Regions from separate parts of the Thermoanaerobacter ethanolicus JW 200 genome, predicted to be linked through region 1. Evidence: a T-box and tRNA genes for the amino acid it is inferred to sense, from the RefSeq annotation. Region 1 holds a T-box; the other holds one or more tRNA genes.
The links. The T-box of region 1 lies ahead of EB239_RS06605 (valine--tRNA ligase). A T-box ahead of a tRNA ligase gene usually reads a tRNA of that ligase, here a tRNA-Val.
Positions count from the first base shown of each region.

Region 2: it encodes a tRNA-Val, which carries the amino acid that the T-box ahead of EB239_RS06605 (valine--tRNA ligase) is inferred to sense. The anticodon was not compared.

Region 1 is NZ_CP033580.1:1,343,584-1,360,279, forward strand. It holds gene EB239_RS06595 (DUF6431 domain-containing protein) at 106-687, opposite strand; partial or broken gene EB239_RS06600 (ISLre2 family transposase) at 835-1,200, shown strand; T-box leader at 1,447-1,648, shown strand; gene EB239_RS06605 (valine--tRNA ligase) at 1,690-4,329, shown strand; gene EB239_RS06610 (GNAT family N-acetyltransferase) at 4,347-4,883, shown strand; gene EB239_RS06615 (bifunctional folylpolyglutamate synthase/dihydrofolate synthase) at 4,912-6,201, shown strand; gene EB239_RS06620 (hypothetical protein) at 6,244-6,477, shown strand; gene EB239_RS14625 (hypothetical protein) at 6,504-6,695, opposite strand; tRNA gene EB239_RS06625 (tRNA-Pro) at 6,908-6,982, shown strand; gene EB239_RS06635 (YncE family protein) at 7,193-8,110, shown strand; gene EB239_RS06640 (DUF4364 family protein) at 8,097-8,612, opposite strand; gene EB239_RS06645 (alpha/beta-type small acid-soluble spore protein) at 9,070-9,369, opposite strand; gene EB239_RS06650 (4Fe-4S double cluster binding domain-containing protein) at 9,506-10,195, shown strand; gene EB239_RS06655 (LacI family DNA-binding transcriptional regulator) at 10,256-11,266, shown strand; gene EB239_RS06660 (glycoside hydrolase family 65 protein) at 11,330-13,657, shown strand; gene EB239_RS06665 (ABC transporter substrate-binding protein) at 13,801-15,063, shown strand; gene EB239_RS06670 (carbohydrate ABC transporter permease) at 15,139-16,038, shown strand; gene EB239_RS06675 (carbohydrate ABC transporter permease) at 16,052-16,696, shown strand, end outside.
Region 2 is NZ_CP033580.1:2,220,133-2,236,828, reverse strand. It holds gene secG (preprotein translocase subunit SecG) at 245-484, shown strand; gene EB239_RS11270 (deoxyguanosinetriphosphate triphosphohydrolase) at 565-1,578, shown strand; gene dnaG (DNA primase) at 1,715-3,505, shown strand; gene rpoD (RNA polymerase sigma factor RpoD) at 3,537-4,610, shown strand; tRNA gene EB239_RS11255 (tRNA-Asn) at 4,659-4,733, shown strand; tRNA gene EB239_RS11250 (tRNA-Ile) at 4,740-4,815, shown strand; gene EB239_RS11245 (tRNA (adenine(22)-N(1))-methyltransferase) at 4,880-5,584, shown strand; gene EB239_RS11240 (Nif3-like dinuclear metal center hexameric protein) at 5,544-6,659, shown strand; RNA gene rnpB (RNase P RNA component class A) at 6,737-7,085, shown strand; gene deoD (purine-nucleoside phosphorylase) at 7,236-7,937, shown strand; gene manA (mannose-6-phosphate isomerase, class I) at 8,003-8,959, shown strand; tRNA gene EB239_RS11220 (tRNA-Val) at 9,016-9,092, shown strand; tRNA gene EB239_RS11215 (tRNA-Ala) at 9,113-9,188, shown strand; gene EB239_RS11210 (glycosyl hydrolase family 18 protein) at 9,278-10,363, shown strand; gene pepV (dipeptidase PepV) at 10,435-11,829, shown strand; gene EB239_RS11200 (hypothetical protein) at 11,850-12,281, opposite strand; tRNA gene EB239_RS11195 (tRNA-Val) at 12,466-12,542, shown strand; gene ltrA (group II intron reverse transcriptase/maturase) at 13,009-14,421, shown strand; gene EB239_RS15365 (zinc-binding metallopeptidase family protein) at 14,865-15,296, shown strand; gene EB239_RS15360 (peptidase dimerization domain-containing protein) at 15,298-16,038, shown strand; gene EB239_RS11180 (prolipoprotein diacylglyceryl transferase) at 16,292-16,696, shown strand, end outside.

The DNA of each region.
Region 1 (16,696 bases):
TTAATCGTAATTTTAGCTCATACCTGGGGGACATTAAAGGAAAAAGTTATGTTGCTAAGAAAAAATCAAAATTTTTATTTAAATCTTTCAGGTTTAATGCTAAAATTATGTGAGAGAGGCCAGAAATGATTTTTGGCAATGAGCATAAAACCGTTGGGAGAAGAGTGGTACAATGCTTATTATGTCCAAAATCTCTCTGGCCCTCTCTCTTTGTGAGTCAGTCTTAGATAACTTTATGTAAGGGTTTATTTGCCTTAATCCGTATATGATAAAACTTAAATTATTCATTATCCTTTTGGTGTAAAAATATATATGCTGTCTTGAAAATAGTATGGTAGGGAAGTTTCTTTTTAAGTCACTTATGAAAGAACTGAGAGTTTTTTCTCTGAGAAGTGTCTCTTTTAAAGACTTTACAATCATATTGAAAGAATACTGAAAATGAGGAATACAGAAATCAGGAAGGTAGGAAAGAGTCCTTTTGCACACAGGGCATATATATCTTCTTATGGCTATTTTTACACAGTTAAGTCCGTCTAAATAATAGCGGTAATAAAACCCGTGCTTTTTTAGTTTTACTCTACACTTGCAATCGGGATAAGGACATCTATCTGGTGGGGCAGGGAAATTGTAATCTTTACCTTTATGTAAATATTCTTCAATGTTATCAACATGGAAAACTATTTGCATAAGTAACCTCTCCAATTAAAACTAATGCTAAAGGAATCTGAAAAAAATTTATCAAATTCCTTTAGCATTAATTTTATCACAAGATTATTTAATCTGAAAAATTTTATCGGTTTTGGGCTGAATTAATTTGAGAAATGACAAAAAGGTTCTGAAGGAGCGGAAAGATTAGGAGCCATAGAAGGCCAAGTTCAGCATAACATAGCAAGACGTATGAAACGGCTTGGAGCTAGGTGGACAGAAGAAGGTGGAGACAGGATGAGTAGGATATTATCAGAAAAAGCGAATGGCAGATTAGAAGACTATACAATGCAGTGGCATTTAAAACAAGAAGAAATAAAAAAGATAATGCAGCCGACAAAGCAGGAGAAAAAAAGAAAATACGCGGAAGAAGACATAGAAGAATGGTTAAGAGTTTCATTACCGATACTGAAAGGTCCAGTTGCGAGCAAGCCATGGATAAAATACGTTTTAAAGGAATTAACACGAGCAAATGGATTAGCAGTAGGTATTTGAGGAGTAAACAATTCTAGTATATATTTTACATTAAAAAAGCAAAAAAGAAAGCGGATATTTATGATTTGTTGAAGTAATAATTTAACATAATTAGCAATATATATAAACTACTAATTTTAAACTCCTAGATTTTTAACGGTGAGGTCAGTTATAAAAATTTTTTACCTACAAAATCTTGACACAGACTTATGGAAATTGGCTGTTGACAATTGGTGAGATTTTATATATATTATATATCAAATAGAATATGAGGCTATGAAAGAGAGGAGTAAGGGTATACTGGCTAAAGAGAGGGATATCCCATGGGCTGAAAGGATTCCCGCCAAGGGTACACTGAAGGTAGCTCTGGAGCCTGTAAACCGAAGTTGAGTAGGTTTAAACGGGTCTGCCCGTTATAGCTTGAGTGATAAATAAAGGTGGTACCGCGAAATGCCCTTTCGCCCTTTGTGGGTGAAAGGGTTTTAAAATTTTACGGAGGGAGTGTAAGGCATGAAAGAGATAGCTAAAACCTACAATCCAAAGGAATTTGAAGATAGAATTTATGCTTTTTGGATGGAAAAAGGATATTTTACTCCTAAAATAGACCCTGAAAAACAGCCATTTACCATTGTTATACCGCCTCCAAACATAACAGGGCAATTACATATGGGACATGCACTTGACAATACTTTGCAGGACATATTGATAAGATGGAAAAGAATGCAGGGTTATGCAGTTTTGTGGATACCTGGCTCAGACCATGCCAGCATTGCGACGGAGATAAAAGTTTTAGACACGATAAGAGAAGAAACGGGGCTTACAAAGAAAGAAATAGGAAGAGAAGAGTTTTTGAAAAGGGCATGGGCATGGAAGGACAAATACGAAAACCGTATTTTAAGCCAATTAAAAAAGTTGGGTTCTTCTTGTGATTGGACAAGGACACGCTTTACTATGGATGAAGTATGTTCAAGGGCGGTAAGAGAAGTTTTTGTTTCACTCTATGAAAAAGGGCTCATATACAGAGGTGATAGGATAATAAATTGGTGCCCAGACTGCAACACTGCTTTATCTGATGCGGAAGTGGAACATAAAGAGCAAAAAGGGCATTTGTGGTACATCAAATACCCCATAAAAGGTGAAGATGGATATGTAGTTATAGCTACTACAAGGCCAGAGACGATGCTGGGGGATGTAGCAGTTGCTGTAAATCCTGATGATGAAAGGTATAAGGATGTGGTAGGTAAGACTTTGATACTGCCACTTGTAGGAAGGGAGATACCTGTAATTGCTGACAGCTACGTTGATCCTTCATTTGGAACTGGTGCTGTTAAAGTGACGCCTGCTCACGATCCAAATGACTTTGAGATGGGGACAAGACACAATCTTCCATTTATCAACATAATGAATGAGAATGCGATAATCAATGAAAATGGAGGAAAATATAAAGGTCTTGATAGGTATGAGGCGAGAGAAAAGATAGTAGAAGACCTCAAAAATCTCGGACTACTTCTAAAAGTTGAAGACCACGTTCACAATGTGGGACATTGTTACAGGTGCGATACGGTAGTTGAACCTCTACTTTCCAAGCAGTGGTTTGTAAAGATGGAGCCTTTAGCGAAACCTGCTTTAGAAGTTGTAAAAGAAGGAAAAATTAAGTTTGTGCCAGAACGGTTTGAAAAAATATACATTAATTGGTTAGAAAACATAAAGGATTGGTGTATTTCAAGGCAATTATGGTGGGGACACAGAATTCCTGCCTGGTATTGTGATGACTGTGGTCATATAACTGTATCGCGTAAAGACCCGGAAAAATGTGAAGCTTGTGGAAGTACCAACATACATCAAGACGAAGATGTATTAGATACTTGGTTTAGTTCTGCACTTTGGCCTTTCTCTACTATGGGTTGGCCAGAAGAAACAGAAGATTTAAGATATTTCTATCCGACAGATGTACTTGTTACGGGATATGACATAATTTTCTTCTGGGTTGCAAGAATGATTTTTATGAGTTTGGAATTTATGAAAGAAGTACCATTTAAGCATGTTTTGATACATGGTTTAGTCAGGGATGCTCAAGGTAGAAAAATGAGCAAATCTCTTGGCAATGGAATAGACCCGTTAGAGGTTATTGAAAAGTATGGAGCAGACACTTTAAGGTTTACATTAGTCATAGGAAATGCTCCAGGAAACGATATGAGGTTTAGTCAAGATAAAGTTGAACTCAGCAGAAACTTTGCAAATAAATTGTGGAACGCTTCAAGATATGTGTTGCTGAATTTAACTGATAATGATACTAATCTTTATACAGAGGGGTTAACTATTGCTGATAAGTGGATTTTGACAAGGTATAACAATATAGTAAAAGAAGTGACAGAGAATTTAGAAAAATTTGAGTTAGGAATAGCTGCGACAAAACTTTATGACTTTGTGTGGAGCGAATTTTGCGATTGGTATATAGAACTTAGTAAACCTGTGTTATACAGTGATAACCTTGAAGCTAAAAAGGTTACAAAGTCTGTTTTAAGATATGTGCTTGATAATACTTTGAGGCTTTTGCACCCCTTTATGCCTTTTATAACTGAAGAAATATGGCAGAATTTACCTCATGAGGGCGAGAGCATAATGATTGCTGAATGGCCGAAATACAAAGAAGAACTGGATTTCACTGAAGAAGCGAAAAATGCTGAGATTATAATGGAAGCTATTAGGACCATTAGAAATTTAAGAGCAGAAGCAAATGTTTCCCCTTCTAAAAAAGCAAAAGTTATTGTGACTGTTGAAAATGAAAATTATGTAAAGATGTTTGAAGTGGGTACAAATTATATAATGAAACTTGCAGGTGCTAGCGAAGTTGTAATTGAAACAGATAAAAGTAAAATTCCTCATAAAGCTTTGAGTGGAGCAATAGAAGGAGGATTGGTGGTACTTCCACTTGAAGATTTAATAGACTTAGAAGAAGAGATAAAGAGGCTTAATGAAGAAAGACAAAAAGTGATAAGCGAAATTGAAAGAGCACAAGGGCTTTTAAATAATGAAAATTTCGTTAAAAAAGCGCCAGAAAAAGTAGTCAGTGCTGAAAGAGAGAAATTAGAAAAATATACTACGATGCTTAAAAACATAGAGGAAAGACTTAAGTTATTAAAGAGTTAACCTCTAGGGGGATTTGTATGTTATCTTTGTTTAAAAGGCCCAAAAAAGAGTCTCAACTGGTTATAAGAGAGGCTAAGGTAAAAGATGCGAGGGGGATAATAAAGCTTTTAAACAGTGTTGGAAGAGAAAAATTGTATATGGTGTCAGAGACATTTAATTGGTCTGAGGAGGAAGAAAAACAGCTTATTAAAAATTTAGACCGCAACAAAGATTTGATCCTAGTGGCAGACTACGGTGGTGAAATCGTAGGCTGCCTTACTCTCTTTCGTTATTATGGAGGAAGGTCTCCTAAAGTACAACATGTAGGAGAAATAGGTATAAGTATAGACGCTCGATTTAGGAATATAGGAATCGGAACAAAGTTGTTTACGGAAGCTATTAATTGGGCAAAAAGCAAAGGCTATGAAAAACTTTGCCTCAGTGTTTTTAGTACCAATGAAGTAGCAATACACCTTTATAAGAAATTTGGTTTTGAAGAAGAGGGTAGAAGAAAAAAACAGTTTAAAATTGGTGATGAATACGTAGATGAGGTTTTGATGGGATTGTTTTTGTAAAATCCGTTTATATGGGAGATGGGCTTAAATGAACTATGAAGAAGCAATTAGCTACATACATGGTACATACAAATTTGGCATAAAGTTGGGATTAGAAAATATAAGAAGATTATTAAATTATATGGGGAATCCTCAAAAAAACCTTAAAATTATCCACGTTGCTGGTACAAATGGAAAAGGCTCTACATCAGCTTTTATAAGCAACATTTTGCAGCAGGCTGGATATAAAGTAGCTTTATATACTTCTCCCTACCTCGAAGAATTTGAAGAGAGAATGAGAATAAATGGAGAAAATATTTCCAAGGAAAAGTTGATTTATTATGTTGAATATATAAAGCCTATAATATCTCGTATGGTGGAGGAAGGATACAATCATCCGACGGAATTTGAAGTGGTAACTGCAATTGCTTTTAAATATTTTTATGATGAAAAAGTGGATTTTGTAGTTTTAGAGGTAGGACTTGGAGGTAGATTTGACGCAACAAATGCTATTGATTTTTCATTAGTTTCTGTTATAACCACTATTGATTATGACCATACAGACAGATTGGGACATACTTTAGGAGAGATTGCATATGAAAAGGCAGGCATTATCAAGCGAAATGGAGTGGTGGTAAGTTTTTATCAACAGCCAGAAGCATTGAAAGTCATCATAGAAGCATGTGAGGTAAGAAATGCTTATTTGACTGTACTTGAAAAAAGTAACGTAATTATAAAAGAACAAAACCCTGATTTTCAGATTTTTGACTACAAAAAATACAAGGACTTAAAAATTACTTTATTGGGAGAACATCAGATTTACAATGCTGCTTTGGCGATTGAGAGCGTAGAAAAATTGAAAATGTATGGATACGAAATCACAGAAAAAGATATAAGGGAAGGGCTTTACAGGGCAAAATGGCCTGGAAGATTGGAAGTAATGAGAAAAAAACCCTACGTAGTAATAGACGGTGCTCACAATCCTCAAGGAATGACTGTTTTGAAAGAGTCTCTAAAATTATTTAAATATGATAAATTGATTTTAGTAATTGGAATGCTTAAAGACAAAGATACACAGAAGATGTTGGATATAATTGTGCCAGAGGCAGATATTATAATAACAACCACCCCAATAAGTGAAAGAGCTTATAAGGCAAGTGAACTTGCAGAGCGGATAGAAAAAGAAAAAGTGATTGCGATTGAAAATATTGAAGAAGCGGTAAAATACGCCCTGGATATAGCTAAGGAAGAGGATATGGTACTTTTTTGTGGTTCATTGTACATGATTGGTTATGTGAGGCCTATGCTTAAAAAGGTAATAATTAAGACATATTTTTAATATAATGTAAGGTGTAAAGGCCGTAATGAGAAGGTGGTTGTTATGGAAATGACAGGGACTGCGTTGTTACGGGAGATAGATAAAGCACTAAAGGCGATGAAAGAAGCAGAAAGAAATTTAGAAATGCTGGAAAATGACAACTACCTTAAGATAAAGTTAGCAAGGCTAAAGTACGATTTTGCAAGACAAGAATATTTGAGACTCTTAAGGATTGCTAAAGAACAAAAAATCAAATATAACATGAATGAATTGATGGAAAAAATAATAGACGTATGATAAAAGCGGTCTTTCGACCGCCTGATTTATTGTTCAGGTATTTTAATTTCTTCTTGAAAATCGCACTTAAAATCTTTATAGGTCACACAAAAACTGTTGCAATTATGGATACATGTAATTGCATTACATTTCTTCAACGTTCTAATTGGTGCATTTACTGGTTTTGAAGAGCGCATAAATTCTAACTCCAAATAAGTCATATCAATCGCCCTTTCCAATTTGATAGTTTTATTATACACTTAATTCATTTATCTGTCAATTGCAATTATAAAATTTAGAAATTCATTTTAGAGCCAAATTTCTCAGAAAGTTTGCTACTAATAAGTGTTTTTTGAAAAAAATAATTAAATAGTTTTGAGTTTGGGTAGGGCTATAACTTTATTTTGTTTATTGAAAAAAGGAAAGGAGTATGATAAAATGAATAATGTGTCGGGGCATGGCGCAGCGGTAGCGCGCGCGGTTCGGGACCGTGAGGTCGCAGGTTCAAATCCTGTTGCCCCGACCATTATTACAGCCATGCGGGTTTTAAGACTTATCAACAGGCTAAAAGAACAAGTGGTTGCAGGTATGATACAGGGCCACCTCGGTGGTAAATTTGTAAAAATATTGAAAGACGCTCACAATTTAAGTGAGCGATTTTTTATGGAGTTATTGGTTTCTCAAATATATCCTCCTGCATATTATGGAATTATGCTAATATGTGGGGGGATGTGTTTTGTACATTTACATTGCTAATATGGGAGAAGATATTATTGAGCGAGTTAATTTGGAGACAAATTACAGAGATTTTGCAAAGATTAATTCATATAACAATAAACATCTGCCCTTAAATGTCTATTCTAAATATTTATGTGGTCCTCATCGATTAATTTTAGATAAACAGAGACAGAAACTGTATTCTTTAAATGCTTATGATAATTCAATTAGTATAATAAACCTAGACGATTTTACTTCAGAAATTTCTCTGTATGTAGGTAATTATCCTAATAATGGCATTATGCATGGAGATTATATATTAGTGGTTAATGGAGACTCAGACTCTATAAGTATTTTTGATATTGAAGAGAAAAAAGTGATAGGGCAAGTTAAAGTGGGAAGTTTCCCCCAGGACATAATTTACAATGAAAAGTATGATTTGATTTTTGTGAGCAATATGAATTCTGATGAAATTTTATTAATCGACCCTTATAGTTATAGGATTGTAGATTTTATTGTGACAGGGGCAAGGCCTATAGGAATGACTTTCTCTGAAGATTGGGACTGTTTGTATGTAATAAACAGTTATTTTGAAACGGGGATAAATGGAAAAATTTCCATGATAAACCTGCAAAGTTTGAAAGTAACTGGGGAAATAGGAGTAGGAAAAGTTCCTACAATGGTACGGAAAAAGGAAAACTTTTTGTATGTGCTTAATTCTTGCTCTAATACGCTGTGCAAAATAGATTTATTTACAAAACAGAAAAAAGAAGTTTATTGTGGATATGCACCTGGGTATTTATGTATTTTAGATAAATATGCTTATGTTTCTTCTGCAGAAGAAAACAAAGTGAATATAATTGACATTGATGAAATGAGGGTAGTGAAGTTTATTGAAACAAGAAAAGAGCCCCAAGGCCTTGTTATTGACCTGTGAGGACTTTTATTATGTATGCATATACGTCTTGAGATTTTTGTTTCCAATTATCGCAGATAAGTTTTGCCTGCTCGCTGTTTACTACATTTATGTTTAGCTCAATCAAAACTATATCATTTTCTACGACTTTGCAATTAGCTATATATTGGTTTTCGTCTTTTTTGTAATAAGTGGCTATATATTGAGATTCCTGTTTTATTTTTTCTTTGTTTAAAAGGATGTATTCGTCTATTTTTTGCCGTGTTTCAAAGGGGATTCTTGTGAAAAATAGTTTTAAAATGTTTATACCTTCTTCAGTAATAAAATATTTTTCTTCTTCTAATTTTATAAAGCCAGTTTCTATTAATTCGTCAAGGTACTGTCTTAAATAGAAATAGTTCATAAGTTTGTTATCTAAGATAATTTTGCTTATTTGCTCGTCTGTAATAGGCATATTTATTCTGTTTAAGATGTATAGTATAATTAACTTGTTTTCTGCTAATTCTTGTATTTCGTAAGCCAAGTTACCACCTCGCATTATTACTATATGTGGTATGTTTAAGTTAATTCTATCACAAAATATACAATAATAAAAGAGAGTATACGAAATACTCTCTCAGTTTGTTGACAAAGTTAAAAAATATTCAAAGGAGATATTTTGCATCGTCGCTCCGATGTTCCAAAGCGACAAAACTAAAGCTCGACCTTCGGGCTCCGGCAGGGTACCGGGCACAATCGGCCTCCTTGCCTCAGGTGCCCGCCTTCGCCATCCATGGCTTCGGCCCTGCCTCCACCCTCGGTCTTGCTAAGTTTCCCGGCACTCAAGTAAGTATGCTTGTTTTTTCTATTTTTGCTTTATAAACTTTCTTACTTGAGTGCCGGGCCGCTTTGTAACAAGTCGCTCCTTATGCAAAATATCTCCTTTACGAAAGTTTGTCTACAGTCTGAGAGAGTATACGAAATACTCTCTTTTTCTCTTTCTATCTTTGCATATATTCTGATTCACTTCCTGCAGCACCTTGTGGACCGCCCTGTGCAGGAGTAGAACCATATATACTGATGCCCCTTGCCATGGCAGATTCAGCAAAATGAACCATTCGTCTTAACATTTGTCCTCCTACTTTGCCGCAATCTCGGCTACTTACATATCCCCAATAATCTTCAGAACCTTGCTTAACTGGAAGGCCAAGCTCTGATGCGATTTCGTATTTCATATTATCAAGGGCTTTGTGAGCCTCTGGTACCATTTTTGGACGATCATTCCAACTACCTCTTGCCATTTAAATCCCTCCTTACTCTTTCTCATACTTAATTTGTGTAGGTGGATAAAAAATATACTTGAAAAATTTTAAAAAAATATATTTTGTTGTGTTAAAATATTTATGTGCATAAATTTTACTAAAAGGGTTGATAAAGATGGAAAAACAAAAAATTTTAGAGCAAAAAATCAAAGAGTGGGGAGCGTCTTTAGTGGGTTTTTCAAATCTTACAGGTATCCTTCCCGATACTCTTTCAGATATTCCGTATGCCATTACAGTTGTAATAAAATTAGCGGATAGAATAGTGGATGAAATTGAGAATAAGCCGACTCACACTTATTATCACCATTACCGTTCTGTAAATACGCTAATTGACCAGATAACCTTAAGAACAGTTCTTATTCTTGAAGAATGGGGCTATAAAGCATTAGCTGTTCCTGCTTCTCAATCGATTGCTGATTTGGGGGAATACAGGGGACTTTTTCCACATAAAACTGCTGCTACAAGAGCAGGAATAGGTTGGATAGGAAAAAATGGCCTTCTTGTGACTTATAAATATGGTCCACGGATAAGATTAGGGACTGTCCTCACAAACATGCCTTTTGAAACAGGGGCTCCTGTTACTGAAAGTAAATGTGGCAGCTGCAAATTATGTGTAGAAGCCTGTCCTGCTATGGCACTTTATGGTACTCTATGGAAAGAGGGAATGCCGAGAGAAGAAATAGTTGATGCAAGAGCCTGTAGCGAATATATGAATAAAAATTTTAAACACATTGGAAGAGGATATGTATGCGGTATTTGTATGGAAGTGTGTCCTTATGGAAGGAAAAAATCTATTGACAGGTGAAAAGGTTTTTGATAAAATGAAACCAAACAACCAAAACGTTTTGGAAAAGGTGGATATTAAATGGCAGTTACAATAAGAGATATAGCAAAATATGCGGGTGTATCTGTTACGACGGTTTCAAGAGCTTTAAACGGATATCCGGATGTAAGTGAGGAAACCCGCGAGAGAATTAAAAAAATAGCGGAAAAACTTAATTATACTCCAAACTCTATTGCAAGAGGACTTGTCACAAATAAGACTCATACGGTTGGATTGGTTGTTTCTGAGTTAATAAAGCCGGGGGCGTATCATCCTTTCTTTCTCGAAGTGCTTGCAGGAATAAAAGCAGGATTAAGAAAAGATAAATATGACCTTATACTTTTTACTGTAGACCCGGAAAGCCAAGATGCCACTTCCTATGAGAAGCTTTGCAATGACAGAAAAGTGGAAGGGGCTATTGTAGAAGGCTTAAGATTGAGTGATCCTTACATTAAAGAAATAAAGAAAACACAAATTCCCACTGTTTTGATTGATATACCAATACTTACTGATAAAGTGGGATATGTAAGTTCGGATAACGTTCAGGCAGCTTTTGAGGCTACAAGTTATCTTATAAAGTTGGGACATAGAAATATTGGATTTATAAATGGGCATAATGATGCGGCTGTAAGTTTTGAAAGGTTAGAAGGTTATAAAAAAGCTCTTGAAAAAAATAATATACCTTACAAAGAGGAATATGTAGTTTTTGATGATTTTACTCAAGAAGGTGGATATAATTCTTTTAAGACGTTGGTTTTTGAACATCCGGAAATAACTGCTGTATTTCATGCTTCTGATTTGATGGCAATAGGGTCTTTCAAAGCAGCAAAAGACTTAGGAATGAAAGTGCCTGATGACATCTCTATTGTAGGTTTTGACGATATTGAACTTGCATCCCTTATTACTCCTGGACTTACTACTATAAGACAAGATACTTTTAAGATGGGATATAATGCAGCAAAACATCTTTTATCTATTATAAAAGGGGAAAAGCCTCAGCATATATTAATACCTCATAAACTTGTAATTAGAGATTCAGCTAGAAAGATATAATTTTTTTTAAAAAGTATCCAAAACGTTTCGGATAGAATTTTTGGTAAGGATGGAGGTATATAAGTGGTAAAGCACATGTTTTTAGAGGATGTAAACAATTTAATAAGTGATGACAAATGGCTTATTTTCCAAAATGAGTATAATACAGAGGTAAATCCTCGATATGAGACCCTTTTTACACTTACAAATGGTTACATGGGCGTAAGAGGTACTTTTGAGGAAGGAAACGAGGGAGAAAGGTCGGGAAATTTTATTGCAGGAATTTTTGACAAGTCAGATGCGCAGGTTAGAGAAATTGTAAATGCTCAAAATTGGTTGAGAATAAAGTTGTATGTTGAAGGTGAAGAATTAAGTTTGGATAAATGCCAGTTGATAGAATTTAAAAGAATTCTTGATATGAAAAAAGGTATTCTATTTAGGAGTATGTTGATAAAAGACAGCAAAGATAGAATTACTCGAATTGAGGGATACAGATTTTTAAGCCGCAGTGACCGTCATCGTTCTGCAATTAAGCTATTTGTAACACCTGTAAATTACAGTGGTGTTGTAGGTATAGAGAGCATTATTGATGGGACTGTTTTAAATTCAGCAGATAGCCCAAAGTATAGAGTAAAGCATTTGAAAGTGGCTAACAATAGTAGTCTAAGTAAAAATGGAGTTTATCTTGAAACAGCAACTGTTGACGATGATACCCGCATAGCAACAGGTAGTACAGTGAGGATATATCATCATGAAGATGAAGAAAAAAATAACGTAGCTAAATTTAAAAGGTTTTTGCCTTTAGGTGAGAGAAGTATTGAGTACTTTGAGTTTGACGGTACAGAGAACAAAACAGTAGTAATTGACAAATTTGTAATAACTTATACCTCCAGAGACGTAAGAAAAGACCTGTTAAAGACGACGGTGGAAAAAGAACTCTTTGCTTTTGCTGGAGAAGGTATTGACAAAGAGTTGCAGAGACATATTGAGGTATATGAAGAACTATGGTCTGTTGCAGATATAAATATTGAAGGGGATGAAGAAGCAGATAAAGCTTTGCGTTTTAATATTTTTCATCTCATGAGTTCTGTCAATGAAAATGACCCCCTGGTAAGTATTGCTGCGAAAGCTCTTCATGGTGAGGGATACAAAGGCCATGTATTTTGGGATACTGAGATATTTATGCTTCCCTTTTTCATATATGTGTATCCGCAGGCAGCTAGAACACTTTTGATGTACAGGTACAATATGCTTGATGCAGCAAGAAAAAATGCGACTTTAAATGGATATAAAGGAGCACAATATCCTTGGGAATCTGCAGACACAGGAGAGGAAGAGACACCTAAATGGGGATTTGATTACAAAGGAAACCCTGTAAGGATATGGACAGGAGATTTAGAGCATCATATAACTGCTGATATAGCTTTTGCAGTGTGGGAGTATTTTAGAGCGACAGAGGATATTGAGTTTATGTTGAATTATGGTGCAGAAGTCATTTTTGAGACTGCAAGGTTTTGGGTATCTAGATGTGAATATGTAAAAGAATTAGACAGGTATGAAATAAACAATGTCATAGGTCCTGACGAATTTCATGAACATGTTGATAATAATGCTTATACTAATTACCTTGCAAAATGGAATATTAAAAAGGGACTTGAACTAATCAATATGTTAAAAGAAAAATACCCTGAACATTATTATGCTATATCAAACAAGATATGTTTGACAAATGAGGAAATGGAAAAGTGGAAAGAAGTTGAAGAAAAAATATATATACCTTATGACAAAGACAAAAAGCTGATAGAACAATTTGAAGGTTATTTTGACAAAAAAGATTATGTTATTGATAAATTTGATGAAAACAATATGCCTATATGGCCTGAAGGTGTTGATATAACGAGATTGGGTGATACACAACTTATTAAACAGGCTGACGTTGTAATGTTGATGCTTTTGTTAGGCGAGGAATTTGACGAAGAGACGAAAAGAATCAATTACGAATATTATGAAAAGCGGACTATGCACAAGTCTTCTTTAGGTCCAAGTATGTATGCCATTATGGGTTTAAAAGTTGGGGACCACAAAAACGCGTACCAATCTTTTATGAGAAGTGCCAACGTTGACCTTGTGGACAATCAGGGTAACACTAAAGAAGGTTTGCATGCTGCATCTGCTGGTGGTACATGGCAAGTAGCTGTTTTTGGATTTGGCGGAATGGAAATTGACAAAGAAGAGATATTAAATATAAATCCGTGGCTGCCAGAAAAATGGGACAAACTTTCCTATAAAGTATTCTGGAAAGGCAATTTAATTGAGGTAATTGTTACAAAAGAGGACGTGTCAGTAAAAAAATTAGAAGGAAAAGGAAATATAAAAGTAAAGGTAAAAGGGAAAGAGATTACGTTACAATAGTCAAAAAGGTACAGGCAGGTGGTAACCTGCTATACCTTAAAATAAATTGATTAAGTTTTAAGGGGGGATAAGTGAAGTTGAAGTAAAATTTTAAGTCCTCAATCAGATATTTTACTATAAAATTATGAAAGGGGAAAGTGGTAATGAGTAAAAAACTTTTAAGCATCTTTGTTTTGACGATCTTTGTATTAGCTACTGTTTTAGCTGGTTGTTCATCCAGTAAAAATAATACCTCCAGTGCCAATGAGACAAATACACAAAAACAAGAGACGGTGAAACCAGTTACTATAAAATTAGGTATGTGGTCTTCATCTCCAGCAGAAAAGAAGATAGTGGATGACCAAATAGCTAAGTTTAAAGAAAAATATCCAAATATAGATGTGCAAATTGAGACAATTGTGGGAGATTACATGCAAAAATTACAAACAGAACTGGCGTCAAATACAGCACCAGACATATTCTATCTTGACAGCATGCCTGCACCACAGCTTATGTCTTCAGGAGTTTTAGAGCCATTAGATGATTATATTAAGAAATACAATGTGGATGTAAATGATTTCGAACCTGCTTTGCTTTCCGCTTTTCAGTGGGAAGGAAAAACTTATGGTTTGCCAAAGGATTTCAATACTCTAGCTTTGTTTTACAACAAAGACATGTTTAAAGCCGCTGGAATAAATGAACCTCCAAAAACATGGGAGGAATTAAGAGATGTAGCTAAAAAGTTGACAAAAGACGGTGTCAAAGGTTTGGTTTTATCAGCAGACCTTGCAAGATTTGATGCTTTTATAAATCAAAATGGCGGTTCAGTATATCAAGATGGAAAAGTTACTTTAAATCTGCCAGAGAATGCACAAGCTCTTGATTTTTATGTAGGCCTCATTACAAAAGACAAAGTTGCTGACACACCACAAAACATGGGAGAAGGCTGGAATGGAGATGCTTTTGCTGCTAAAAAAGCTGCAATGGCAATAGAAGGTGGCTGGATGATACCATTCCTCAAAGAAAAAGCTCCTGATTTAAACTATGGTATAGCAGAGCTTCCAGCAGGAAAGCAAAAATCTACAATGGCTTTCACTGTTGCATATGTGATGAATAAAAACAGCCAACATAAAGATGAAGCATTTAAGCTTATTGAATTTTTAACCGGTAAAGAAGGACAGCAATTTGTAGTAGATTCAGGTCTTGCACTTCCATCGAGAAAGTCTATGCAAGAAGGATTTAAGGAGAAATATCCTGAAAGAGCTGCCTTTGTAGATGGTGCTTCCTATGCAGTACCATGGCAGTTTGGCTTGTATGGCACAAAGGTAGTAGATGCGGCTAATAAAGCCTGTGAAGCATTAATAATGAAGCAAATAAGTAGTGCTCAACAAGCTCTTGACAATGCACAAAAGGAAGTTGGACAATAATTTAAACAAGCAGCACCTTACTAAAATAAGGTGCTGCAATTATGATTTTTTAAGGTTGAAGGGAAGGATGTATTTATGGAAGCTAAAATGACTATGAAAAAGAGGTATTTATACGAAGCTTTGTCAGGGTATGCTTTTGTGTTACCTTTTATTGCTTCAATATCTATTTTTTTGATAGGACCATTAATTTATGCTTTTATTATAAGTTTTAAAGAATTTTCTTTTTTAAATCCTGAAGCAAGCCGATGGGTTGGATTTGCAAATTATATAAAGTTATTTAGCGACCCGACATTTAAAAGGGCTCTTTTAAATACAACACTTTATTCTTTAGGAGTAGTGCCAACACAGCTAATTATTGCCTTAATACTAGCATTAATTGTAAATTCGAATATTAAAGGTAAAACATTTTTTAGAGTTGCCTATTATATACCAACTGTTACATCCACAGTTGCAGTTTCTGTAATATTTTTATATCTATTTAAAGCAGATGGTTTAGTTAATGCTTTGTTAGCTAAATTTGGCATACAAGGACCTGCTTGGTTTAATGATGTAAGGTTTGCGCTTCCTTCTATCATGATGATGGCGATATGGTCTTCTGTAGGTAATTACATGGTGATTTTTCTTGCTGGATTACAGGATATACCATCAGAATTGTACGAGGCGGCGGAAGTAGATGGAGCTAATAAATTTCAAAGGTTTTTCAAAATTACCCTTCCAATGTTGAGGCCAATAGTGTTTTTTAATCTAGTAATGTCATTAATTGGTACTTTTCAGGTTTTTGACCAAGCCTATGTAGTATCGCAAGGGACTGGTGGGCCTCTTGATGCTACAATGACAGTCGTGCTGGATATATATAGGACAGGCTTTAGAGATTTTAACATGGGTTACGCTTCAGCTATGGCTTTTGCATTATTTGTAATAATCTTGATATTGACTCTTATACAGCGAAAGCTTTTCAAAGAAGAAACCTATTAGGAGGTGGCAATAGATGAAAAAGGTGTTGCGGCTTTTATTTTATATCGTTGTAGTAGGATATGCAGTAATTACACTTGGTCCTTTTATATGGTCTATAATAACATCTCTAAAACCCACCAGTGAATTAAATACTTTTGCTGTAAATATAAAACATTTAACTTTAGATAACTATAAAATGATAATTACAAAATTTCCTTTTTTAAGGTGGTTTATAAATAGTGCTATAGTTGCAGCTATAGTGACGTTTGGCAATATCCTGTTTAATTCTATGGCAGGGTATGCACTTGCAAGAATAAATTTTCCTGGAAGAAATTTATTGTTTATGGTTGTGCTTGCTCTCATGATGGTACCAGGACAGGTAGTGATGGTGCCAACTTATATCCTTCTCAGCAAATTAGGCTGGGTGAACACTTACATGGGCCTTACAATTCCATTTTTGACTAGTAATTTTGGAATATTTTTAATGAGGCAATTTTTCTTATCTCTTCCCAAAGAGTTAGAAGAAGCAGCTACAATTGACGGTTTGTCACGATTTGGGATTTTCTTTAAAATAGTTTTGCCTTTGTCTAAACCTGCTCTTGCAACTCAATTCATTTTTATGTTTACTGGCAATTGGAATAGTTTCTTGTGGCCTAGCCTCTTGACGTCTAGTGATGAT
Region 2 (16,696 bases), 880 kb from region 1:
CGAAAATGTTAAAAAAGGAGAATAAGAGAAAGGACCAGCCCGTTCAGTTGAGTGCCGGGAAACTTAGCGAGACCGAAAGACGGAAGCGGGGCCGAAGCCAAGGATGGCGGAGGCGGGCAACTATTAACTTTTGACACACACTTTTTAATAAAACCTCTTGATTAAGAGATACATTATAGATATAATATAGTATGTGGTATTGTGTTTTTGACAGAGCAAAAATTAGAGATAAGGCGGTGTAAATATGCTAAAAACTGTACTTATGGTTATACAAATTTTGGTTAGCATTTTCTTAATAGTAGTTATACTTTTACAAAAGGGCAAAAGTGCAGGTATTTCTGGTGTAATTGCAGGAGGAGCAGAAACATTTTTTGGGAAAAATAAAGCTCGAACTATGGAGGGGACATTAGAAAGGCTTACAACTATAGCGGCGGCGTTGTTTATAATTTTGTCTATGGTATTGACTATAATGATGGCTAAATAAAAAAGACAGTGCATTTAGAAATTAAGAAACCCTTTATGGGTTTTTATTTTTACCACCATTAAAAAAGGCTAGGTGGTCAAATGAAAATTAGAGAAATTACAGAGGAATTAGAATATCAGCTGCTTTCTCCTTATGCGACAAAAAGCCGTGAAACTCGCGGCAGGGATAAAGAAGAGGAAAAATGCGATATAAGGACAGAATTTCAAAGAGATAGAGACAGGATTATTCATAGCAAAGCTTTTAGAAGATTGAGCCATAAAACACAAGTCTTTATTTCTCCAGAAGGTGACCATTATAGAACAAGGCTAACTCATACTTTAGAAGTAGCTCAGATTGCAAGAACAATTGCAAGAGCTTTGAGGTTAAACGAAGATTTGACAGAAGCTATTGCTTTAGGTCATGATTTAGGACATACTCCTTTTGGCCATTCTGGTGAGGAAGTTTTAAATAGACTTTTAAAAGATGGCTTTAGACATAATGAACAAAGCATTAGAGTGGTTGAGGTTTTAGAAAATGATGGAAAGGGTCTTAATTTGACTTGGGAAGTTAAGGATGGCATATGTAACCACTCTACCGCAGGAAATCCTCAGACTTTAGAGGGACAAGTAGTACAAATTTCTGATAAAATAGCATACATTAATCATGATATAGATGATGCAATAAGGGGAAAAGTTTTAAAGCCGGAGGATTTGCCAAAAGATTTAATAGGAATTTTGGGAGATAAGCATAGTAAGAGAATAGATACAATGGTAAAAGATGTTATAAATAATAGCTTAGGGAAGCCAAGAGTTTCAATGAGTAAAGAGATTTATGAGGCTACTTATAGCTTGAGGGATTTTTTATTCAAAAAAGTTTATATTGGGTCAAAAGCTAAAAAAGATGAGGAAAAAGCCAAAAGAGTAGTAGAGCAATTGTTTTATTACTTTTATGACAATATTGACAAGATGCCTCAAGAATTTATAAAACTTGCTGAGATTTATGGAAGAGAAAGAGCTGTTGCTGATTATATTGCTGGTATGACAGACAAATATGCTCTTTTAAAATACAAAGAGATTTTTTTGCCCAGTCCTTGGTTTGAGCAAAATATTTTTTGATTTTAATAAAAATTTAATAAAACCAAAGAAGGATTTTTAAATCTTTTGTCGAATATATATTGGTCGCTACTAATAAATTAATTTGGTAAAGAGGAATTTAACAATTTTTGTCGAATAGAATAATTAGGTGATATTGATGGCTTACTCAAGAGAAATGATTGAAAAGGTCATAGAAGCAAATGACATAGTAGATGTTATATCAGAGTATGTAGAACTAAAAAAAGCGGGAAAAGAATTTAAAGGTCTGTGTCCTTTTCATAGAGAAAAAACCCCATCTTTTATGGTCAGTCAAGAAAAACAGGTTTATCACTGTTTTGGCTGTAATGCCAGTGGAAATGTTGTTACTTTTATAATGGATATTGAAAATTTGACTTTTAAAGAAGCAATTGAATTTTTAGCAGATAGAGTGGGAATAACTCTTGAAGAAAGCCAACTAAGTGATCAGGAGTACCGAAGAAAGAAGCTTATTGACGAAATATATAAAATAAATAAATTAGCAGCTATGTATTTTTATAATAAGCTTTTTTCTGAAGAAGGTAGACAGGCTTTAGCTTATATAAGAAAAAGAGGTTTGACAGAAGCAACGATAAAAAAATTTGGAATAGGTTATTCACCACCTCAAGGAAATGGACTTTTAAATTTTTTAAAGGAAAAAGGCTATACAGAAAGTTTTCTGGTAAAGGCGGGACTTTTGTCTCAAAAAAATAACCGCTATTACGACAGGTTTAGAAATAGAGTAATGTTTCCTATTATAGATGTAAAGGGTAATGTTATAGGTTTTGGAGGCCGCTCTATTGATGATAGTTTGCCTAAATACTTAAACACTCCGGAGACAGAGGTCTTTAAAAAAGGCAAAACGCTATTTGCAATAAATTTTGCTAAAAAAACTCAACAAGACAAATTTATTATTGTAGAAGGATACATGGACGCTATTTCCTTACACCAAGCTGGAATAGATTGTGCTGTAGCATCTTTAGGAACCGCTTTGACAGGGGACCAAGCAAGACTCATAAAAAGGTATAAAGGAAATGTTGTAATTGCTTATGATGCGGATGAAGCTGGTATTAGTGCCGCATTAAGAGGACTTGACATTCTTGATGAATTGAATTTAAATATAAAAGTACTGACTATTCCTTATGGGAAAGACCCTGATGAGTTTATAAAAAAAGAAGGAGTAGAAGCATTTAATCAATTAATAGAAAATGCCGATAGTTTAATTGAGTTTAAAGCAAAGGTATATAGAAAAAATCTCGACCTTGATAACCCTCAAGATAGAATAATATATGTTAAAAAAATTGCAAAAGATATTGCAAAACTTTCTGATGAAGTGAAAAGGGAAGTCTATATTTCTTCAGTGGCTAAAGTTGCTCAAATATCTGAGAATGCAGTGAGAACAGAGGTTGCTCGTTTTGTCAATAGGGAAATTGAAAAAAATCAAAAAAATATGTATATGGCTGGCAAGATAAGGCATAATATATACAGTAGCAGTAGTAAAATATCACCAGAAAAGTACTTAATTGCATTGCTACTGTATGATAATAATCTTTACAAAAGGGTGAAAGAAACAATTACTGCCGATATGCTGGAGAATGTTAAATTAAAGCCAATTTTTGAAGAAATAATGTCAAGGTTGGAGGATGGGAAAAAAACTCAAATAAATGATATTGTTTATTTATTACAAGACGAAAATCTCATATCTGATTTTAACGATATTATTAAAGCTTTTTACGAGAGTGAAAATATTACTGAACAAGCTATTGATGATATTATAAACAAGATTCTCATTAACAGTTTGGCAGTTAAAAGAGAAAAGATTAAAAGAGCCATCAATGAAGCTCATATGTTGGGGGATATAGATAAAGAAAGGCAACTTTTAATAGAATTACAAAATTGTGAAAAGGAGATGCTAAAGATAAAAAATGGCTAAAAAGAAAGAAACCCATAGGGAGGGGAAACCTATGAACAACGAAGAATTGTCTAAAGAAGCCATTACAGAACTTATCAATAAAGGAAAAAAAACTGGGATGCTCACCTACAATGAGATAATGGATTCTTTAGAAGATATTGATTTAAATCCTGACCAAATTGAGAAGGTATATGATGCTTTTGAAGACATGGGAATTGAAATTGTTGGGGAAGAACCTCGTCAGGAAGAAATAACTGAAGAAGATTTAGACTTAGACCTTTCTCTTCCTGAAGGAATCAGTATAGATGACCCTGTGAGAATGTATTTGAAGGAGATAGGCAAGATTCCTCTTCTCACTCCTGAAGAAGAGATTGAATTGGCAAAAAGAATCGAACAAGGAGACGAAGAAGCTAAAAAAAGACTTATAGAAGCCAATTTAAGATTGGTTGTAAGCATAGCAAAAAGATACGTAGGAAGAGGAATGCTTTTCTTAGATTTGATACAAGAGGGAAATTTAGGGTTACTCAAAGCAGTTGAAAAATTTGACTATAGAAAAGGCTACAAATTCAGTACTTATGCCACATGGTGGATAAGACAGGCTATCACAAGAGCTATTGCAGACCAAGCAAGAACCATAAGAATCCCTGTACACATGGTAGAAACTATCAACAAATTGATAAGAGTTCAAAGGCAATTGCTGCAGGAATTAGGTCGCGAACCTACCCCTGAAGAGTTGGCAAAAGAGATGGGTATGCCAGAAGAAAAAGTAAGAGAGATAATGAAAATAGCGCAAGAACCTGTATCTTTAGAAACTCCTATTGGGGAAGAGGAAGACAGCCACTTAGGAGATTTTATACCCGATGAAGATGCACCAGCTCCAGCAGAAGCTGCTGCTTTTACAATGCTAAAAGAACAATTGATGGATGTTCTTGATACTCTAACGCCAAGGGAAGAGAAAGTACTAAGACTTAGATTTGGCCTTGATGACGGCCGAGCAAGAACTTTAGAGGAAGTAGGAAAAGAGTTTAATGTTACAAGAGAACGCATAAGACAAATTGAGGCAAAAGCATTAAGAAAATTGAGGCATCCCAGCAGAAGCAAAAAATTAAAAGATTTCCTTGATTAAATAAGCTTCTTGACAATGGGGCAAAAATCTGTATAATTATTATTGTATTCCTCAGTAGCTCAAGGGTAGAGCAACCGGCTGTTAACCGGTAGGTTGTAGGTTCGAATCCTACCTGAGGAGCCACTTTTTGGGCCTTTAGCTCAGCTGGCAGAGCGGTCGGCTCATAACTGATTGGTCCGGGGTTCAAATCCCTGAAGGCCCACCATTTTGATAAAAAAGCATTTAGCTTTAAATGCTTTTTTATTTTTTTATACTTTTAGGAGGATTACATGAAACTTACAGAGCGATTAGGGAAAATTGCTGAATATATTCCTCATGGGTCAAAAGTTGCAGACATAGGTACTGACCATGGTTTTATTCCTGTTTACCTTATTGAAAACAAAATAGCTACCTATGTCGTTGCTTCAGATTTAAATAAAGGTTCCTTAAATAAAGCTGTAAAAGAAGTTCAGAAGCGAAATTTGCAATCTTTGATAGACACAAGGTTAGGGAATGGTCTTAATGTTTTATCTCCAGGGGAAGTAGACGTAGTTGTCATTGCAGGTATGGGAGGAATTTTGATTACAAAAATATTAGAGGAAGGAAAAGATACTGCAAAAACTATTAAGAAATTTATACTTCAACCTATGAGAGATTCAACATATTTGAGGAAATACTTAATAGAAAATGGATATAAAATTTGTGATGAGGAATTAGTGAAGGAAAATCAAAAATATTATGAAATAATAGTAGCAGAACATGGTAGACAAAAAGTCAAAAATGACATATATTATCAAGTAGGGGAAAAACTCATACAAAAAAAACATCCACTGTTAAAAGAATTTTTGCAGTATAAAATCGACAAAATGAAGAAAATCATAAATAAACTTCCTGAAACCAATGAAAAGCGTAAGCAATTAGAGGAAAAAGTAAAGAAATTCGAGGTGTTGATAAATGGGCTTGAAATGCCAAGTAATAGCTTCCATAATGGATAAACTTGCACCGCGTAAATTTGCTGAAGAGTGGGATAACGTGGGATTATTAATAGGAGATGGTTCTAAAGATATCTCAAAAGTTTTAGTAGCTTTGGATGCTACTTCTGAAGTAATTAAAGAAGCGGTTGACAAAAAAGTAGATATGATTGTAACTCATCATCCGTTAATTTTTAAGCCAATAAAAAATGTCAGAGCTGATAATCCAGTGGGCTCATTGTTAATACAACTTATTAAAAATGATATCTCGCTTTATGCAGCCCATACCTCTTTTGATATAGCTCCAAATGGGGTGAATGATATTTTGTGTAATGTCTTAGGAATATACGATAGGGAAGTTTTGGATGTCACTTATTCCGAAGGATATAAAAAAATTGCAGTTTATGTGCCACAAGGATATGAAGAAGTGGTAAGAAATGCTATGTGCAGTGCAGGCGCTGGTTTTGTTGGGAATTATAGTGATGCTACTTTTCAGGCGCGAGGCATTGGAACTTATAGACCTTTAGAAGGAACAAACCCATTCATTGGTGAAACAGGGAAACTAGAAAAAACAGAAGAAGTAAAGATAGAAACTATAGTACCTCAGAGATATTTAGAAAAAGTGGTAACTGCAATGCTGAATGTTCATCCCTATGAAGAGGTTGCTTATGATATTTATTCTTTGGAAAATGTTAAAGAAGAATATGGGCTTGGAAGAATTGGAATTATTTCAGAAACTACTTTGCAAGAATTAGCTTTACAAGTAAAAGCAAAACTTAAAATTAATAATTTAAGAGTGGTAGGAGACCTAAATAAAAAGATCAGAAAAGTGGCTGTATGTGGTGGAAGCGGTGCAAGTCTTATTCACAAAGCTGTTTCTAAAGGAGCGGATGTTTTAATAACAGCAGATATTGGCTATCACGATGCAGTAGAAGCCCAACACCTCGGATTGGCTTTAATTGATGCTGGACATTTTGCTACGGAGAATATTGCAGTCAGGTTTATTGCAGAATATATAATCGATGAAACTCAGAAACAGGGACACGAAATAGAAGTATTAATTAGTGAAAGTCAAAAAGATCCTTTTATGTATCTATAATTAGGTTGACAAAAACAGATATATATGATAATATATACTCGACTGATATTAGAAAAATATATATGAAATAACGCATGTGAGTAAGTCGGATGGCCGCGTGCGATTTCGCACGAGGAAAGTCCGAGCTCCACAGGGCAGGGTGCCGGGTAACACCCGGTGGAGGCGACTCCAAGGAAAGTGCAACAGAGATATACCGCCTGGCACTCAACTTGTTTAGTGCCAGGTAAGGGTGGAAAGGTGAGGTAAGAGCTCACCAGGGACCAGGCGACTGGTCTGCTCTGCAAACCCCACCTGGAGCAAGGCGAATAGGAGGGAGTAGGTGGCCCGCCGTTTCCCTCGGGTTATGCCGCTAGAGGTGTCAGGCAACTGACCCCCTAGATAGATGGCCATCCTCGACAGAACTCGGCTTATAGACTTGCTCACATGCATTTAAAATACCATGATTTTGTGGTATTTTTTATTTTTTATTTATACAAAATTAAAAAATTGTTTGGTCCATAAATTTTTGTTTGATTTAAAAGCTGTTTTTTGCTAATATTATATATGGGCAAAACTATTATAGAAGGAGAGATTCAGATGAGCATACATATTGGGGCTAAAGAAAACGAAATCGCTCAAACAGTGTTATTGCCAGGAGATCCTTTAAGGGCTAAATACATAGCAGAAAATTTTCTTGAAGATGTAAAATGTTACAATGAAGTTAGAGGAATGTATGGTTTTACAGGATATTATAAAGGGAAAAGAGTGTCAGTTCAAGGGACAGGCATGGGAGTACCTTCTTTATCTATTTATGTAAATGAGCTTATAACCAGTTACAACGTGAAAAATCTTATAAGAATAGGTACTTGTGGTTCTTTGCAGCCAGATATCAAACTCAGAGATATAGTAATTGCCATGAGCTCTTCAACAGACTCTGCAATAAATAAGATTAGATTTAATGGCATGGATTATGCTCCTACAGCAAGTTTTAAATTATTGAAAAAAGCCTATGATAAAGCAATGGAGTTAGGAATACAACCTAAAGTAGGAAATATTCTTACAACGGATACTTTTTATAATGATGACCCAGACAGTTGGAAACTATGGGCGAAGTTTGGTGTTTTGGCAGTAGAAATGGAAACTGCAGGACTATATACTTTGGCTGCTAAGTACAATGTAGATGCTCTTACAATATTGACAGTGAGCGATAGCTTGGTTACCGGAGAAGCAACGACAGCTGAAGAAAGGCAAAAGACTTTTATGGACATGGTGAAAATTGCACTAGAAATAGCTGAATAATTTTTTAAAAGAGGATAACCTTGTTTATCCTCTTTTAAAATAATTGAAAAAGGAGCTGATAGTTGATGAAACCTTTAAAATTTAAGCCTATTTTTATGGAGAGAATATGGGGAGGTACTGCATTAAGAGATAAATTTGGATTTGATATTCCCGAGGGTAAAAAAATTGGAGAATTGTGGACAATATCTGACAATAGAACAGCTGTTAGTGTAATTGAAGGTGGAGAATTTAATGGCCAAAAACTAAGTGATATAGCCTACAAATTTTTTGAGGATATATACGGTAAAGGGGTAAATTATGAGAGATTTCCTTTACTTATCAAAATAATTGATGCACAAGACAAACTTTCTGTCCAAGTTCATCCAGATGATGAATATGCTTTTAAATACGAAAATGGCGATTCTGGAAAAACAGAGATGTGGTATATAATAGATGCAAAACCAGGGGCTAAACTTGTATGTGGTTTAAAGGAAGGAACTACAAAAGAAGAATTTAAAAGGCTATTGGAGGAAGAAAGATTAGAAGAATGTTTAAAAGAAATAGAAGTAAAGCCAGGAGATGTGGTTTACATACCTTCAGGGATGGTGCATGCTATAGGTGAAAGCATACTTATTTGTGAAATTCAACAAAATTCAGACCTCACCTATAGAGTATATGATTACAATAGAGTAGATGAATTCGGGAGGAAAAGGAAGTTACATATAGAAAAAGCATTAGATGTTATAGATTTTAATTTAAAAACAGATAAAATAATACCTGAATTTAAAGGAATACAAGGCGGACGCATATCTCATGTTGTTAAATCTCCATATTTTCAGGTAAGTATAATTGAAATAAATGAAGAAGTAAAAATAGATACAGAAGGAAAATTTAACACTTTAACAGCTGTAGAAGGAAATTGTAAAATTGACTATTATGAAGGTACTGTTGAATTAAAGGCAGGAGAAACTGTATTAATACCTGCTTCTATTCCAAGTTATACAATAGAGGGCAATTGCAAGGTGCTCAAAGCTTATATATAGAAAGCGTAAATATTGACAACCTTTTATTAAAATTGTATAATAAAAAAGCAAGAAGTGGGGTTATAGCTCAGCTGGTCAGAGCGCTACGTTGACATCGTAGAGGTCACAGGTTCGATCCCTGTTAACCCCACCATTTTTTTATATGGGTTACATGGGGATATAGCTCAGTAGGGAGAGCGCATGCCTCGCATGCATGAGGTCAGGGGTTCGAATCCCCTTATCTCCACCAAACTGAAAATAAAATATTTTTATACATAAAATTTATTTTTTATCAAAAGATATAACCGAATCATAAAAATGAGGAGGTTATATCTTTTTATGTGGAAAAAATTGAGATTGATATCAATCTTGATAATTTTGCTATTAACCATATCAATATCTTTGAGCGGATGTAAAAGTACAGCTCAAAAACCCTTTTTCAAACCTTTTAGTAAGATAGGAGTAAAAAAACTTCAAGTAGTAGGATTTTATGTTGATTCTGCTGGCCCAGATAATTCATATCAATCATTGGTAAAATATTCAAGATATATTGATACACTTTCTCCCTTGTGGCTTACTGTAGAAGGAGACGGGACAGTAAAAGATTCTACAAACCCTCAAGTGCTGGATTATGCGAAAAAACAAGGGATAAAAGTAGTTCCTCTTGTTAATGTGGCTAACAGCAAAGATGAAGTTCTTTTGGATCCAAATATCCGAGAAAAGGCTATTTCTCAATTAATGGCTTTATTAAAAAAACATGATTTTGACGGTTACAACATAGATTTTGAGTTTATTCCTCATGGAACTAAAAATTATGTTCAGGACAAAGATTATCTTACGGCTTTTATAAGCAAAATAAGACCGCTTATCAAAAAAGAAGGTAAAATTCTTGACATTTCCGTTATACCTCATTATCAGGTACCTAAAGAAATATCAGGTATATACGACTATCACGAATTAGCGCCTTTAGTGGACCATGTCACCTTGATGACCTATGATAGGCATAATGCTTCTTCACCGCCGGGACCTGTTTCTCCTGAGCAGTGGGTGGAGTACAACGTCAAAGATGCACTAAATGAAGGTTTTAAACCTGAACAAATATGTTTAGGAGTAGCTACTTATGGATATGATTGGCCTGCAAGTAAAAGTGGTGGTTTCTCTCGCCCTACAAAAGAAATACTTACAAAAGCACAAATTCAAGGAATTCAAATAAAGTGGAGCGACCAATACCAAGAGCCTTATTATGTCTATTATGACAAAAACACGGGAATAACGAGAGAGGTATGGTTTGAAAACTCTGCCACTTTAGCTGAGAAGATAGAAGTTGCTAAAAGGTATAATTTACATGGCATATGTGTGTGGAGGATTGGCTTTGAAACCCCTTCCTTTTGGAATGTTATAGGTAAGAAAATAGGAAGCAGATAGAAAAATATTGAAAACATTTAAGTAAAGGTATATAATAGAGATGTGATTACCAAATTATTGGGGGGATTTTTATGGATTTAAATTCCTACATAGACAATATGAGAGATGACATTATAAAATCTGTTCAAGAGTTAGTCAAGATAAAAAGCGTACAAGATGAACCGAAACCAGGAATGCCTTATGGAGAAGGTGTTGCTAAGGCATTGGACAAAGCTTTAGAGATTGCACAAAGTTTAGGCTTTAGGACTAAAAACGTGGATGGCTATGTAGGGTATGCAGAATACGGCGAAGGAGAAGAAATGATAGGAGTTTTGGGACATTTAGATGTAGTTCCAGAAGGTGATGGGTGGACTTATCCACCTTATGGTGCTGAAATACATGATGGAAAGATATATGGGAGAGGTACTGTAGATGATAAGGGCCCTATAATTGCTGCTTTATACGGGCTAAAGGCTATAAAAGACGCTGGGTTAAAGCTTTCTAAAAGAGTGAGAATTTTATTTGGAACAAATGAAGAGACAGGTTCTCACGAGATTGCTTATTATTTAAAACACGATGAAGCTCCTACAATGGGCTTTACTCCTGATGCTCAATATCCAATTATATATGCAGAAAAAGGAATAACAATGTTTAATGTGGTAAAAGACTTTAATAAAAAGTCCAGCAACATTGTTATAAAATACATCAAAGGTGGAGAAAGGCCTAATGTAGTACCAGGCTATTGTGAAGCTGGATTAGAGGTAAAAGAGGCAAATAAGAAGAAAGAAATTCAAGATAAGTTAGAAGCCTTCATAAAAGAGACTGGTTACAATTTGAAGGCTGAAGAAAAAGACGAAATGCTTGTAATCAAATCAGTAGGGGTTTCGGCTCATGGCAGCCTTCCACACTTAGGGAAAAATGCTATAATGCAGCTATTTCTCTTCCTTGACAGAATAGATTTAGAGGATAGCGATGTCAAAGATTTTATACATTTCTTTGCTACAAATGTGGGAATGGAAACAGATGGAAAAACTTTTGGGATATACTTAAAAGATGAAACAGGAGAATTGACTTTTAACGTTGGTACTATTCAATTAGATGAAAACAAAGGAGTATTAGGATTAAATATTCGATATCCTGTAAAATATAAATATGAGGATTGGATGAATATTTTTGAAGAAAAAATCAAAACTAATGGGATGAGAATAGAAGACATGCTCCATCAACCACCTTTGTATTTCCCACCAGACCATCCTTTGATAAAAACTTTGAGCAAAGTTTATGAAGAACAGACGGGACAGAAAGCAGAGCTTTTAGCAATAGGTGGAGGAACTTATGCGAAAGAGATGCCTAACACAGTAGCATTTGGGCCTGTTTTTCCAGGCAAGCCAGAGTTAGCACATCAAGCGGATGAATATATAGAAATTGAAGATTTGATATTAAATGCAAAAATTTATGCTCACGCTATATATGAATTAGCAAAATAAAATCCCTCTTTTGAGGGGTTTTATTTTAAACTAAAATATAATTTATTTTCTTCTAGCATAAATCCTAATTCTTCCCAAGGCAAAGATGTATTATTAGAATATACTGAAATGACACCAATATCGCGTAAAAACTCAGAAACAGTTTTTATAATTTGTTTTTCTAGTTCTTTTTTGTCAATTTCTTTTTCAAAAGACACAGAAAGTTCATTAATTATAATTCTATTAACTGGTTCATAAGAGTCTTGGAAAATTGTCAGCCAAAGTCGAAAGTTTTTTTCTATTCCATTTAGAAGAATAAACCATTCAGTATCGTCTTCATATTTTAGAATATGTTGTATCAAGTTAATTTGTAAAATTTTTTCTATTTCCCACTTCATGAGGGAAAGGTATTCGTCGCTAAGAATTTCGCTCAAAGTAATGTTTATGCATCTCAATGATAATAAGTCATTCATGATATCCCTCTTTTTATAAAATGATATTCTTATTTGGTGATTTTTACTATATAGTATATGTTATTATGCAAGTAAGTGGTTTTATATTATAAATTCTATTAAAACGTTTAAAGTCCTTCTTTGTATTAAAAAATTTGTGATTGACATATTTTAGAGAGATGTATATAATAAAAATATAGAAAGTGGGGTTATAGCTCAGCTGGTCAGAGCGCTACGCTCACATCGTAGAGGTCACAGGTTCGATCCCTGTTAACCCCACCAATAATATGAAGATTTTCCGGCATTGTATAGATGCCGGGATTTTTATGTGCGCCCGGCATGGGCGATAACTAGGCGGTGAAAGTCCGCTGTGGGCTTGGTAGTGGGAACCACTAGCCAAGAGCAAGGGTGTCCATCGTGAGGTGGAATCTGAAGGAAGCTTAAGGCAAAATCTCGGTCTGATGAACAAGAACCAGATAAGAGGCTGAATTGGGATGGATGAGTTTGCGTAACAAAACGAAGTCCAACACTACCCGAATCCCATACAGTAAATCTGGCAGATATATGAGATGAAAGTTATCGTTCTTACCCGGGGAGGTCTCAAGGATAAGTCATGGAAGTAAAATCTGAAGTGACAACCCATGCAGTGATGTATGGCTGAACCTTGAGAAGTCAGCAGAGGTCATAGTACTTATCTAGACATGAATAGATAAGGAAGGACCGAACGTTAGGAGGTTTTGGAAATCTTATGGACTCGAAAGATATGCAGAGACTGCAGACAACTCAACAAAGAGGCTATCCGTTGAATAGAGAAATGGAATTTCAAAAGACAACGGAAGTGCATAGTATATCATCGGCGTCGGAAGATGGAAGAAACGAAGTACAAAGATATACCAGCAAGATGCTTGAAATGATAGTAGAACGAGGAAACATGAGAGCAGCATACAAGCGCGTTGTTGCAAATAAAGGAAGCCATGGAGTCGATGGGATGGAAGTAGATGAACTTCTACCGTATCTCAAAGAAAACTGGCCAACCATAAAACAACAACTGCTGGAGGGGAAATACAAACCACAACCAGTGCGAAGAGTAGAAATTCCCAAACCAGATGGAGGAGTAAGACTACTAGGAATACCTACAGTACTAGACAGACTAATACAACAAGCAATAGCCCAAATACTGAATAAAGTCTACAACCATACATTTTCTGATAGCAGTTATGGATTCAGACCAGGACGCAGTGCAAAAGACGCAATAAAAGCCGCAGAAGCATACATAAATGAAGGATACACATGGGTTGTAGATATGGACTTAGAAAAGTTCTTTGACAGAGTAAACCACGACATAATAATGTCCAAACTAGAAAAGCGGATAGGAGACAAAAGAGTACTAAAGTTAATACGAAGATACCTAGAATCGGGAGTAATGATAAACGGAATCAAAGTATCAACAGAAGAAGGGACACCCCAAGGAGGGCCATTAAGTCCCCTATTAGCAAACATAATGTTGGATGAACTAGACAAAGAACTTGAAAAGAGAGGGCACAAATTCTGCCGATACGCAGATGACTGCAACATATATGTAAGAAGCAGGTCTGCAGGAAACAGAGTAATGAAGAGCATAAAGAAATTCATAGAAAGCAAATTAAAACTAAAAGTCAACGAAGCAAAAAGTGCTGTAGATAGACCATGGAGAAGAAAATTTCTTGGATTTTCATTCTATACAAAAGAAAACGAAGTAAGAATAAGAATCCATGAAAAATCCATCAAAAGGTTTAAGGAAAAAGTAAGAGAAATAACCAATCGGAACAAGGGAATAAGCATGGAAAACAGAATAAAAAGACTAAATCAAATAACAACAGGATGGGTCAACTATTTTGGATTAGCAGACGCGAAAAGCATAATGAAAACCCTTGACGAATGGATAAGGCGAAGACTAAGGGCATGTATATGGAAACAATGGAAGAAGATAAAAACGAAGCATGATAACTTAGTAAAACTAGGAGTAGAAGAACAAAAAGCCTGGGAATACGCCAATACAAGGAAAGGCTACTGGAGAATATCCAATAGCCCAATCCTAAATAAGACTCTTACAAATAAATACTTTGAAAGCATAGGTTATAAGAGTTTATCCCAAAGATATCTAATTGTACACAATTCCTAATGAACCGCCGTATACCGAACGGTACGTACGGTGGTGTGAGAGGACGCTGAATAAAATAATTATTCAGCTCCTACTCGATTTTTTGATGTTTATGCAGGAATGGTAATATTTTGCCCCTGTTGCCCAAGGAGGCAGCTCTATTCTTTTTATGTGTTTTCTTCTTCAATGTTTTTGTAATTATTCTCTAAGTGGTAAATATGTCTATACCTATTTGAGGGAGATACAAAAAGGTTCTTGACTTTACAGTTTTAAATTGATAACATAAATTACAACATGTTATACACAATAGTAATCATTACTTTCGTTATCCTTGGCTGGGATTATGGTTAAATCAACAGAACCGTAAATCCCCTTATTCTAAATGAAGAAATGCTTATAGACTGCTTAGTGATATTGATAAACATTTTTGTAAAATTCATATAGGTTAGGAAGGAGTTATAGGTGTGGAAGAATTGAAAAAGAAGGTCATTTCTTTTATCGATAGTATTAAGGGGGAGATTTTTGAAATTGCTGATGAGATATACAAAAATCCTGAGCTTGGAAATCAAGAATTTAAAGCTTCAAAACTATTAAAGGAAAAAATAAACGGTTATGGTTTTTTAGTAAATGAAGTCGAAGGCCTGCCAACTGCTTTTTTGGCACAGAAAAAAGGTAAAAAACCTGGTCCCAAGGTGGCGCTTTTGGCTGAGTATGATGCTCTTCCAGAAATAGGTCACGCTTGTGGTCATAACTTAATTGCAGCTGCAAGTTTTGGAGCTGCAGCAGCCTTAGGGGCATTAGATGAAGAGCTTTTCGGCGAAGTGATGTTAGTAGGTTCCCCTGCAGAAGAAACTGACGGTGCCAAGGTAATACTAGTAGAAAGAGGTATTTTTTGATGTGGATGCAGCTATGATGGTACATCCTGGCAATAGAACTACTGTATATACTACTTCCCTTGCCATAGAACCTCTGGAGTTTACATATACGGGTAAAGCAGCGCATGCCGCCGTTGCACCTCACCTAGGCATAAATGCTCTGGACGCGGTCATCCTTCTTTTCAACGGTATCAATGCCTTAAGGCAGCAGTTGAGACCTGATGCGAGAATCCATGGGATAATTACCGAAGGAGGATACACTCCCAATATTATTCCCGAAAGAGCTGTCGCCCGCTTTTACGTGAGGGCAAAAGAAAAAAAATACATGCTGGAGGTAAAGGAAAAAGTAATAGCCTGTGCCAAGGGTGCTGAGGTGGCAACTGGAGCAAAGCTTTCATATAGAAATTTTGAGCTTGGCTTTGACAACCTAATAACCAATAAAACTATGGTTGAGACATTTAAAGCTAATTTAAAGGAACTGGGTTATCATGATATAAGCGATAAGGAAGAGGGCGTTGGCTCAACGGACATGGGAAATGTAAGCCAGGTTGTGCCTTCTATCCATCCCCACATTGCCATAGCTGAAGAGGACATAGCACCTCATAGCTTGGAATTTTTGAAAGCTGCAGGTTCAGAGAGGGGAAAGGAGGCAGCCGTACTTGCAGCCAAAGCTCTGGCTATGACTGCGGTAGATATAATGACAAAAGAGGAATTGCTAAAGAAGATAAAAGAGGAGTTTAAAAAAACGGTTGAAATTTCTTAAATATTCCTCGCGAGCAATTTCTTATACCAATCAGAGTAGAAGGAAGCTTGCTGCCTTTATTTTTATGTAATTTAGGTTTGGTGCCAAAACTTTTTATGTTGAGGATAGATTTTTTTATTTCAGAGTCATATAAAAGCATTATAAGGAAATAAAAGTCACCTCTTGACATATTATCGAAATGCTGTAGAATGATATTATAATGAAAATCTTATCAGAGTTTTCTGTTTAAAAACTATTGTATGGAGGTTGTATGATGTACATTCCGACAATTAGCCCTTATGCTTTTAAAATTGGTCCAATTGCTGTTCATTGGTATGGAATTTTTATGGCTATTTCTATTGCTATTGGTGGATATTATTTGTACAAAGAGGCAATGAAATTAAATTACGATGAAGACTTTTTATTAAATCTATTAATGATTGTAGTAATTTCTGGTGTTATAGGTGCTCGATTGATGTTTGTATTGGCAAATTATCCTGAGTGGTTTATTAAAAATCCTATTCAAGTGTTAAAGATTTATGAAGGTGGACTTTCATGGCATGGTGCAGTTTTAGGTGGTTTTTTAGCAGGGCTTTATTATTGTCGTAAAAAAGGTGTGAGGATAAATCCTCTAGAGGATTTCGCAGTTTTAGGACTTTCAATTGGTAATATATTAGTC